3 regions of the Rhizobium sp. BK060 genome follow, and region 3 is predicted to be linked to each of the others. Evidence: predicted binding sites of a transcription regulator. Region 3 holds the regulator's gene; each other region holds the start of a gene.
The links. The regulator HrcA, encoded in region 3, represses chaperone genes, less so after heat shock. The targets are predictions, from matches to a motif close to GTTAGCACTCNCNNNNNGNGAGTGCTAAC.
Positions count from the first base shown of each region.

Region 1: the regulator HrcA is predicted to act here: its motif matches at 1,926-1,954, upstream of groES (co-chaperone GroES).
Region 2: the regulator HrcA is predicted to act here: its motif matches at 1,659-1,687, upstream of groES (co-chaperone GroES).

Region 1 covers NZ_JACHYW010000005.1:54,482-58,310, reverse strand. Annotated here, with positions in the region: gene FHT71_RS07210 (DUF982 domain-containing protein) at 167-466, opposite strand; gene FHT71_RS07205 (Hsp20 family protein) at 537-1,013, opposite strand; gene FHT71_RS07200 (usg protein) at 1,551-1,823, opposite strand; gene groES (co-chaperone GroES) at 2,104-2,418, shown strand; gene groL (chaperonin GroEL) at 2,466-3,829, shown strand, end outside.
Region 2 covers NZ_JACHYW010000007.1:145,826-149,654, reverse strand. Annotated here, with positions in the region: gene FHT71_RS10080 (lipocalin-like domain-containing protein) at 1-184, shown strand, start outside; gene FHT71_RS10075 (hypothetical protein) at 448-1,446, shown strand; gene groES (co-chaperone GroES) at 1,830-2,144, shown strand; gene groL (chaperonin GroEL) at 2,199-3,827, shown strand.
Region 3 covers NZ_JACHYW010000019.1:43,182-47,010, reverse strand. Annotated here, with positions in the region: gene rdgB (RdgB/HAM1 family non-canonical purine NTP pyrophosphatase) at 1-339, opposite strand, end outside; gene FHT71_RS20575 (VOC family protein) at 347-763, opposite strand; gene rph (ribonuclease PH) at 760-1,479, opposite strand; gene hrcA (heat-inducible transcriptional repressor HrcA) at 1,656-2,744, shown strand; gene FHT71_RS20560 (GFA family protein) at 2,750-3,184, opposite strand; gene grpE (nucleotide exchange factor GrpE) at 3,406-3,829, shown strand, end outside.

The DNA.
Region 1 (3,829 bases), on a different contig from region 3:
GCCGCGAGGATCGTTCGCTTATCGTCGACAGGCAGAAAGTGCTGGCGCCCTTACCACATCGATTGGCCGTCGAAACAGCAGCCCTTGCGGCGCTAGAACTGTTTGCCCGATCGTCATGGCATTGCTGGCAGCCTGCTCCAACATGTTGTCCATCATCGGATTTACCTCAGCGTACGTGCGGATCCCTGTCCCGTCGCAGGCGAGACGCAACGTTGACGTTGGTTTCCGGAGCCAGCAGCTCGTGTTTCTCCGCAAAGGCGGCAAATAGGCCGCGGGCGGTCTCCGCTTCGATTTCACCGCGCAGCGCAGCTCCACACGCCTTAAGCGCAACTGAGTGCGCGTTATCTCTGAGCGCCGCCGGCCACTCGACGAGATGCCGGTAGGCGTCCATCACGCTGCGAACCTCCGCCGGAAAGCCGAGGCCGACAAGAATAGAAACTGGCTCTTTGAACATATCGGGTTTCATTACGCTCTCCTTCCCAACCCGCGATGTTGACGGGCGCCGCCGCCGCGACGCCCTCCTTGATGGGTTCTGCTTAAGCGGCCTTCTGCGCGTCGATCTGCGCGCAAGGAGCCGACGGCTCAACAGTCGGCGCAGTCTCGATGGCGATTTTCCGCGGCTTCATTTCCTCGGGAACCTCACGAACGAGATCCACGGACAGGAGACCGTTCTTTAGATCCGCTCCGTTCACCCTAACATGGTCGGCGAGCTCGAACCGGTGTTCGAACGGCCGGCCGGCTATGCCGCGATGAAGGTAGGCTTCGGCAGCCGCCTCCTGCTTCTTGCCGGCCACGATCAGAAGGTTGGACTGGAATGTGATGTCGAGATCGTCTTGAGCGAAACCTGCCACCGCTATCGAAATCCGATAGCTGTCATCGCCGGTCTTGACAATGTCATAGGGCGGCCAGTCGCTGATCGAGCGGGCGCGCTGAGCATTTTCGAGGAGATTGAAGACCCGATCGAAACCGACGCTGGATCGGAACAGCGGTGCATAGTCGTAGGATGTTGCCATAGCCATATCCTCCTTGAAGCAACATGGGTACGGAGCGCCGAAAGATGGCGCTTCCAGCAAGGCCAGCCCTATCCTCAGCGGCTGGCAGCTATCGATTTGGTTTTTGAGAATTTCGGATTCAAGGGCTGCGCCTGAGAAAAATTTGGGTGTCTTCAGTCCTAGCGAACCACTCGATCGAGCTCCTAACCTGCAGCTATATTCTGTATATCGCGCAGGCTTTCACAACAGGCGGGCGCAGATTGCCGCCGTCGGTCCAACTGCGGAATTCAAAGCCGGCAATCAAACGTGGGCTGCGCAGAAAAACAACGCTTACCCTTCAACGGCACAATCAGCGATCTCGTCTTCAGGCCATCTCTGGTGCTCCGATGCTTCGAGGCTTTGCCACTCAATTCTATTTTGCAGCGCTGGGAGCAACTGGCTTGCGCGATCCCGACTCGCTTTTGACATCGTCAAACGGAGACCGGGATGACGTGCTGCCGAGCTCATCAAGCCTCGGTCGGAAAAAGAACCAGGAAACGAAAAATCCGGATTCAAGTCTCAGTGCAGCTTGAACTCGCCTTCGACGCGGCACCATTCGTTCGGTCCGATCAGGCGCTGATGCGTATAGCGGACGGAATGCAGCGGCCCGTCGAGGTTGGCCTGCCAGTAATTGAGGAACTTCTGCATCTCAGGGAAATCGGGAGCCAGATCGTAATCCTGCCAGACATAAGTCTGAAGGACGGATTCGAAATCGGGAATGCGGTAGAGGATATGCGCGGTGGTAAGGCCATAACCGTTGAGCTGACGCTCCAGATCCGATGAAAATCGCATGCTTCATCTCCGTTTCGTGACAGCCTGAACGTGGCGTAATTTTTTGCGGCCATCAACGAATTTTTAGACGCTCGAGGCCAGGTTCTTGTTTCTTTCCAGAAAGTTAGCAGCCGCCTCCGAGGAGTGCTGATTTTTTTGTTTTGACCTCTTGAAATCAAAAAACCGCCAAACCAGATCATTTTGCGCAAAACGCTCGACTGAGGTTTTGCACCCACCCGGACTGGTCATCCGGTCCGGCCAGGGGAACAACGTCATCATTGTTTGTCCATCGGAGGAAAACATGTCGTTCCGACCGCTTCATGATCGCATTCTTGTCCGCCGGGTTGAGTCCGAAGAGAAAACCAAGGGCGGAATCATCATTCCCGATACCGCTAAGGAAAAACCGCAGGAAGGCGAGGTCATCGCCGTCGGACCCGGCGCGCGTAACGATGCCGGCCAGGTCCAGCCGCTCGACGTCAAGGCTGGCGATCGCATCCTGTTCGGCAAATGGTCCGGCACCGAGATCAAGATCAACGGCGAAGACCTGCTGATCATGAAAGAAAGCGATGTCATGGGCATCATCGAAGCCCCGGCAGAGCAGAAGCAGGCCGCCTGAAGGCCGACCGATCAGTTAAATTAGCTGCCTATTGAGGAGTTAAAGAAATGGCTGCGAAAGAAGTCAAGTTCCACACCGATGCCCGTGAACGCATGCTGCGTGGGGTCGATGTGCTTGCCAATGCTGTGAAGGTGACGCTTGGCCCGAAAGGCCGCAACGTCGTTATCGACAAGTCCTTCGGCGCACCGCGCATAACCAAGGACGGCGTTTCGGTCGCCAAGGAAATCGAACTGGAAGACAAGTTCGAGAACATGGGCGCCCAGATGCTGCGCGAAGTCGCCTCCAAGACCAATGATCGCGCCGGCGACGGCACGACCACCGCGACCGTTCTCGCCCAGGCGATCGTCAAGGAAGGCGCCAAGGCGGTGGCGTCCGGCATGAACCCGATGGACCTGAAGCGCGGCATCGACCTTGCCGTCGACGCCGTGGTCAACGAACTGAAGACCAACGCGCGCAAGATCTCCCACAATTCGGAGATCGCCCAGGTCGGCACGATTTCGGCCAATGGCGACGAAGAGATCGGCCGTTACCTTGCCGAGGCAATGGAAAAGGTTGGCAACGAGGGCGTCATCACCGTCGAGGAAGCCAAGACGGCCGAAACCGAACTCCAAGTCGTCGAAGGCATGCAGTTCGACCGCGGCTACCTCAGCCCTTACTTCGTCACCAATGCCGAGAAGATGCGCGTCGAGTTCGAGGATCCTTATATCCTCATCCACGAGAAGAAGCTTTCGAACCTGCAATCGATGCTACCGGTTCTCGAAGCCGTCGTGCAGTCCGGCAAGCCGCTCCTTATCATTGCCGAAGACGTCGAAGGCGAGGCTCTCGCCACGCTCGTCGTCAACAAGCTGCGTGGCGGCCTGAAGATCGCTGCCGTCAAGGCTCCGGGCTTCGGTGACCGCCGCAAGGCCATGCTGGAAGACATCGCTATTTTGACAGGCGGCACTGTCATTTCCGAAGACCTCGGTGTCAAGCTGGAGAACGTGACGCTGAACATGCTTGGCCGTGCCAAGAAGATCGCGATCGAGAAGGAAAACACCACGATCATCGATGGCGTCGGCTCCAAGGCCGAGATCGACGGCCGCGTTGCCCAGATCCGCGCGCAGATCGAGGAAACCACCTCCGATTATGACCGCGAGAAACTGCAGGAACGCCTCGCCAAGCTCGCCGGCGGCGTTGCCGTCATCCGCGTCGGCGGTTCGACGGAAGTCGAAGTGAAGGAAAAGAAGGACCGCGTCGACGATGCGCTGCATGCCACCCGTGCGGCCGTCGAGGAAGGCATTCTACCGGGTGGCGGCGTCGCGCTGCTGCGGGCCGTCAAAGCGCTCGACAATCTCAACACGGCCAACCGGGATCAGCGGGTCGGCGTCGAGATCGTCCGTCGCGCAATCGAGGCACCTGTCCGTCAGATCGC
Region 2 (3,829 bases), on a different contig from region 3:
AGTCGCAGGGCGTCAAATTCCTGTTTCTTGGAACGTCCAGATTCCCAGTCGCGGCTTTGACGTCACCACCCATCCTCTGAACGATCATGCGTGGATGTCAACGTCCGTCCCGTACTGGGAAGGCCCGATCTCCTTCGAGGGCAGTGTCAGTGGCAGGGGTTACCTGGAGATGACCGGGTACTAGCCCAACCAAGGGGTAGCGGGAAGGTAATGGGGGCAGTTTCTATCGCACCTGCTTTATGATGGAGGCCGCCAGCGCTTGTGCGCTTGCATGTCGCGCATTCCGGGAAGGTGTTGTTCGTCCAGGCCCTTAGGCCAGCAGCGCCGTGCGATTGACGTACTTGAACGAGAATAAGCTGCTCCATCACCCTCTCAAGCCGAACTGTCTCGTGTACGGTAAATATATTATAGTGCCGATACTTCCTGCCGGAGTTCGAGGTGTTCATCATGTCTGATCGAGCTAAGCGCCTTAGAATCCTGAACTTCTGCTTACTATTCGTTGCGATCTCCGTTTCCCTGTTCGCGATTGGCGTCGCAGTGAGGGTGTCAAGAGACTGGAAAACTAATCCGCTGAAAGACATCGATGATGGATACTTCAGTCTATCTGTTGATGACCAAGGGAAAGTGCTGATAAACTATAGTTGTGAAGGCGAGTATTCGCAGATTCAGTATGACGTCGCTACGCGGCAGTACAACGTCAACCCGATCTCGAGCCCCCTTGCCTCGACCATGATCACATGGTTTTCAGAGCGCGATAAAGAACTCTATGGTCTCTCCGCTGGTGCTCCAGTGGCGATAACGGCCGGGGAAGTACTTTTTTCGTGGAGAGCGTTCCAGAGTGATCGATTGGAAGGGATACGGTTCGTCCGGTCAGTCGCGACGAACAAGACCTTTTGGTATGGCGTGGCCACGGTCGGTGGATACTTTGCTGGCGACTATGTCGGCGGTCTTATAAATGTTGGCTGCTACAAGCCAGGGGATCTGACTTGGCTCCAGGGGCTTGATTGGAACGTGATCACGCAGGGCCTATACACGTATACGATGTTGAAGCTTGGGCACTGCATGCAAGATCATAAGTTCTATGTACAGGCCAATATTCCGAGTGAGTACGTCCTAGATGCTGGCATAATCCAGGATGAAATCATGTCACAGACCCTTCCGGTATATCGAAGGTTGCATTTGCCGGTGATGGCTTCTCAAAGCATAAAGCTTCAAGTCGGCTACCAAGCGCAGCCTCCGAAGCTAGAAGAGATACGCAATGCTGATAGTTTGCTCCGCGAATGTTCGAGCGTTGACCAATTTTCGACTTTTTCGGAGCAGCGGCTGGCGGAGGCCGTTTCGGTGATAAAGAAAAATCGCAGAGGACCTTGGGATATGATCAATCCGTTTCTCTTCGAACACCTCGAAAGTGAGGTGACCAAGTCCGACGGTGAGTTGGCCGAGTGAATCGTGATCTCGTCAAGGCAAAGGGCCCATCGTGGGCGGCTTACGTTCCGGGGACACTCAGCGGCAAAAATCCGGGAGCCCGTTTTCCAAATCTGCGCCCAAACGGCTCTCATGGGTGATCGTCAGCTCGTCTCGGCAAAACCCACCACCATGGCGACGCGGTACGCGTCCAAACCGCCGGCGACGTGAAACAGCTGTATCAATTCAGACCGGTTAGCACTCGATAGGCTAGAGTGCTAAAAAATTTCAACTCCCCTCTTGAAACTCCAAAAATCATAAACCAGATCGATCTGAACGCGATGGCGAAAGGATCGGAGCCCCGCGTCGGCTTCGCTCCCTATGCGGCGCGGAGGGAAAATCTGTTTGTCCCTGAGGAGAGCGACATGACGTTCCGTCCCTTGCATGACCGAATCCTGGTTCGCCGCATCGAGGCCGAGGAGAAAACGGCCGGCGGCATCATCATCCCAGACACGGCGAAGGAAAAGCCACAGGAAGGTGAGGTCGTTGCCGCCGGCCCCGGTGCGCGCGACGACAATGGGCAATTGCGACCCCTCGATGTGAAGGTGGGCGATCGCATCCTGTTTGGCAAATGGTCGGGCACCGAAATCAAGCTCAATGGCGAGGATCTCCTGATCATGCAGGAATCTGACGTGATGGGCGTGATCGAGGTCGACGCCGCTGCGAGAAATGCGGCGTAGGGTCGATACCGCCCCCTGCTTACAAGGAATGCTGCCTGAGGAAGGAGTAGAAAAATGGCTGCCAAGGAAGTGAAGTTCCATTCCGACGCCCGCGAGAAGATGCTGGCCGGTGTCGATATCCTCGCCAATGCGGTTAAGGTTACGCTCGGCCCCAAGGGGCGCAATGTTGTTATCGACAAGTCGTACGGCGCACCCCGGATCACCAAGGACGGCGTCACTGTTGCCAAGGAAGTCGAGCTGGAGGACAAGTTCGAGAACATGGGTGCACAGATGGTGCGCGAAGTTGCCTCGAAGACCAGCGACATCGCTGGTGACGGCACCACCACCGCGACAATTCTCGCCCAGGCGATCGTCAAGGAGGGTGCGAAGGCCGTGGCGTCGGGGATGAACCCGATGGACCTGAAGCGCGGTATCGACAAAGCAGTCGAAGCTGTGGTCGAGGAGCTGCAGAAGAACGCCCGTAAAGTTACCAGGAACGATGAGATCGCCCAGGTGGGCACCATCTCGGCCAATGGCGACGCCGAGATTGGCCGCTTCCTTGCAGAAGCAATGGCAAAGGTCGGCAACGAAGGCGTCATCACCGTCGAGGAAGCCAAGACCGCCGTGACAGAGTTGGAAGTCGTCGAAGGCATGCAGTTCGACCGTGGTTATCTCTCGCCGTATTTTGTCACCAACCCAGAGAAGATGCGGGTTGAGCTCGAGGAACCCTACCTCCTGATCCACGAAAAGAAGCTTTCGAACCTGCAGGCGTTGCTGCCGGTCCTCGAGGCCGTGGTTCAGTCCGGGAAGCCTTTGCTTATCATTGCAGAGGACGTCGAAGGCGAGGCGCTGGCGACGCTCGTCGTCAACAAGCTGCGCGGCGGCCTGAAGGTTGCTGCCGTCAAGGCTCCAGGGTTCGGCGACCGCCGCAAGGCGATGCTGGAGGACATAGCGATCCTAACAGGCGGGACCGCAGTCTCTGAGGACCTCGGTATCAAGCTCGAGAATGTGACCCTCAACATGCTTGGCGGCGCCAAGAAGGTCGTCGTCGAAAAGGAAAACACGACGATCGTCGACGGCGCAGGCTCGAAGACGGAGATTCAGGGCCGGGTCGCGCAGATCAGGGCGCAGATCGAGGAAACCACGTCGGACTACGATCGCGAAAAGCTGCAGGAGCGGCTGGCCAAGCTTGCCGGCGGCGTGGCCGTCATCCGCGTCGGCGGCTCGACCGAGGTCGAGGTGAAGGAACGCAAGGACCGCGTCGACGACGCCATGCATGCCACGCGCGCGGCCGTCGAGGAGGGCGTGCTGCCCGGCGGTGGTGTTGCGTTGTTGAGAGCCGTCAAAGCACTGGACACCGTTCAGACCGAGAATGCCGACCAGAGACACGGCATCGACATCGTCCGCCGTGCAATCGAGGCGCCGGTGCGCCAGATCGCCGAGAATGCAGGTGCCGAGGGTTCGATCATCGTCGGCAAGCTGCGTGAGAAGACCGATTTTGGCTACGGCTGGAACGCCCAGACCAACGAGTTCGGTGATCTCTACGATCAGGGCGTGATCGACCCGGTCAAGGTCGTTCGCACCGCGCTGCAGGATGCCGCCTCGATCGCCGGCCTACTGATTACCACCGAGGCAATGGTCGCCGAAAAGCCGAGGAAGGATGTACAGTACCCGCCGATGTCGGCAGGCGGCATGGACTACTAGAT
Region 3 (3,829 bases):
AGCCGTCTCGACCTTTTCCATCGCCATCGCGAAGTCGCGAGTGCCGTCGGGCTTCTCAGCCCAGTTGGCGGTGTAGACGCCCGGATCGCCGCCGAGCGCATCGACGACAAGGCCGGAATCGTCCGATAGCGCCGGCAGTCCAGCGGCTTCGGCGGAGGCGAGCGCCTTGATCGTCGCGTTTTCCTCAAAGGTGGTGCCGGTTTCGTCAGGCTCCACGAAGTTCAATTCGGCCGCTGACTTTGCCGTGAAACCGAACGGACCGATCAGGTCCTGGATTTCCCGGATCTTCCCGGCATTGTGGCTGGCAACGACGATGGTCTTGGTTTCGAGCTTGCGCATGATTGTCCTATTCGATGCCCCAGATGCGGGCTTCAGCGCATTCGAGGCTGTTGCCCGCCGGATCGCGGAAATAGATCGATCGGCCGCCTTGCGGCCAGGTGACTTCGGATTCGATGGCGACACCTTTGGACTTTAGTCGGGCCGCAATCGCATCGAGATTTCCCCCGGAGACACGAAAACAGGCATGTCCTGCACCGCTTGTGCCGTGCGGTGGCACCTGCAGCGCGGTGGGTAAGGGGGGCTTGATCGTTTCCTTAGCGTTGAAGATCAGCAATACGCCGGTGCCGCAGCGAAAGAAGACATGCCGGTTGCCGCCTCGCGAGATCTTCGAAAGGCCGAGAATGCCCTCGTAGAAGGCTTCGACCTCGTCGAGATCGTCCGCATAGAGCGCCGTCTCCAGCATGCCTTCCAGCATGTCGTTCATCCAGCGATCGCCTGCTTCTGCATCGCGACGAGCTCGGCAATGCCTGTTTTGGCGAGTGTCATCAGCGAGGCGAACTCCTCGTCGGTGAAAGGCGTGCCTTCGGCGGTGCCCTGGATTTCCACAATACCGCCCGCGCCCGTCATCACGAAGTTCGCGTCGGTCTCGGCTGAGGAGTCTTCGAGATAGTCGAGGTCGATCACCGACTGGTTGGCAAAGATGCCGCAGGAGATGGCCGCGACGTGGTCTTTGAGCACGCGCTCGACCTTCAGCATGTTGCGGCTCTCCATCCACTTCAGGCAATCATAGAGCGCAACCCAAGCGCCGGTGATGGATGCTGTGCGCGTTCCGCCGTCCGCTTGGATGACGTCACAGTCGAGCGTGATCTGACGCTCACCGAGTTCCTTGAGGTCGACGACGGCGCGCAGCGAGCGGCCGATCAGGCGCTGGATTTCCTGCGTGCGCCCACCCTGCTTGCCGGATGCGGCCTCGCGCTTCATGCGCTCGCCGGTGGCGCGCGGCAGCATGCCGTATTCGGCCGTGACCCAACCCTTGCCGGTATTGCGCAGCCATGCCGGCGGCTTCTCCTCGACGCTCGCCGTGCACAACACATGCGTATCGCCAAACTTCACCAGACAGGAGCCTTCCGCGTGCTTGGAGAAATTGCGCTCGAAAGAGACCTTGCGCATCTGGTCGGTTTTTCTGCCTGAGGGCCGCATACTATTCTCCTAATCATGATGCCGAAGACGCGAGTGGTTTTCGGTTAGATCGTGCGTGCTTATGTTGTTGAGAGCTTCTACGATTGGCAGCGCCTATTTGCAATTTCCCTTTTGCCGCTGCGGGGAGATTGGCTATATTTTGTCGGATCATCGTCAGCACGGGTACGCAAGGTTTCATGGAGTTCAGATCGACGTCGGTTTCAGATGCAGTGGCTGCGCTGGATGAACGCTCCAAGGAAATCTTTCGCCGCATCGTAGAGGGCTATCTGGAGACGGGTGAACCGCTCGGCTCCCGCAACCTGTCGCGCATCCTGCCGATGTCGCTGTCGCCAGCTTCCGTGCGCAACGTGATGAGCGATCTGGAGGAACTTGGCCTCATCTACTCGCCGCATGTCAGTGCCGGCCGCCTGCCGACACAGATCGGCTTGCGCTTCTTTGTCGACGCCTTCATGCAGGTCGGCGATCTCTCGGCCGAGGATCGCGCCAACATCGATCGCCAGGTGCGTGCCGAAAGCCGCGACAACCCGATGGAATTGATGATGAATGAGGCTAGCCGCATGCTTTCGGGCATTTCGCGCGGCGCCGGCCTTGTTATCACTTCGAAGAGCGATCCTGTTCTCAAGCATGTCGAATTCATCCGGCTTGAGCCGACGAAGGCGCTTGCGGTTCTTGTCGGTGATCACGACCAGGTGGAAAACCGCATTATCGAGCTTCCGGCAGGCGTCACGTCGTCGCAGTTGACCGAGGCCGCCAATTTTCTCAACGCCCACATGACCGGCCAGACGCTGCCGGAACTGCGCAATGAATTAAGCCGGCTGAAGGACGATGTTCGCCGCGAGCTCGATACGCTGTCGCAGGATCTCGTCGAGCGCGGCATCGCCGTCTGGTCCGGCAGCGCCGACGAGGGCAAGCCGGCCCAGCTCATCATCCGCGGCCGCGCCAATCTGCTGGCCGGTCTTGCCGGAGCCGACGATCTCGACCGCCTGCGCATGCTTTTCGACGACCTCGAAAAGAAGGACAGCCTGCTGGAGCTTCTCAATCTCGCAGAAAGCGGGCCGGGCGTGCGCATTTTCATCGGCTCGGAAAACAAACTCTTCTCGCTTTCCGGCTCCTCGTTGATCGTCGCGCCCTATCGTGATGATGACGACCGTATCGTTGGCGCCGTCGGCGTGATTGGGCCCACGCGGCTCAACTACTCGCGCATCGTCCCGATGGTCGATTACACCGCTCAGCTGATGACGCGATTGTCACGCGGCGCAAAGTAGGGCAACTACTCCGGCAGCATGTCGCCCGAGCCGCCCATCTCAGCAGGCATGTCTCTGTATTTCGGCAGGCCGTCACGGATAGGCAGCACGCTTTCCTGATAGTTCATGTGCAACGCCGGAGCGTAATCGAGATCGGGCAGAAGTGCCGCGTAAACGTTGGTGACGCCCCAGGTGGGGTGGTCGGTGTAGAGATGCCCACCGCACAGCTCGCAGAATTTCCGCACGCTCGTATCGGACTTCTGGTAGCCTTCCACGTGCTCGCCACCTTTGGTGACGTGGACAGCGTGCCGTTGCCAGAGCGTAAAGGCGTTGACCGGTCCTGCCGACCAATGCCGACAGGAGGCACAGTGGCAGTAGCCCATAGCCACCGGTTCGCCGGTAGCAACAATCTCCACGGCGCCGCAGAAGCAGCGCCCGGAATAGCTTTTCTGATCGCTCATGGTAGCAGCTCCTTGACCCTGGATAAGGCCGAAGCACCAAAGATTTAGATCTGGCTAAAATAAAAGAACTTTAGCGCGAGCAAGTCAAGGCGGCCCTCTCGGTCAACCCTGCATGAGTTGTGCCTTGCATCGCGTGCTTTTCAGTCACGCAGACTTGATTTTTGCCCGTCAAAGCTCGATATCGGGCACATTCTAAAAGACACCAATCACCGGAGAACGTCATGACTGACGAAACGACGAAGAACGGACCTGACACCGCCGCGGCCGAAGCCGCGGCGGACGCCGCCGCAAACGTCGAGAACGAAGCCGCCGCTGAAGCTGCAGCACAGCCCGATCCGCTGGAACTTCTGAAGGTCGAGAATGTAGAGTTGCGCGACCGCTATCTGCGCCTTGCTGCAGAGATGGATAACCTGCGCCGCCGCACTGAGCGGGAAGTCAAGGACGCCAAGACCTATTCAGCGGCTGGCTTTGCCCGCGACATGCTGGCCGTTTCGGACAACCTGCGCCGCGCCATCGACGCGATCCCCGAGGAAGCCAAGGCTGCCGCCGACGCCGGCCTGACAACGCTGATTGAAGGCGTCGAGATGACGGAACGCTCGATGTTATCGGCGCTCGAGCGCCACGGTGTCCGCAAGTTGGAGCCAG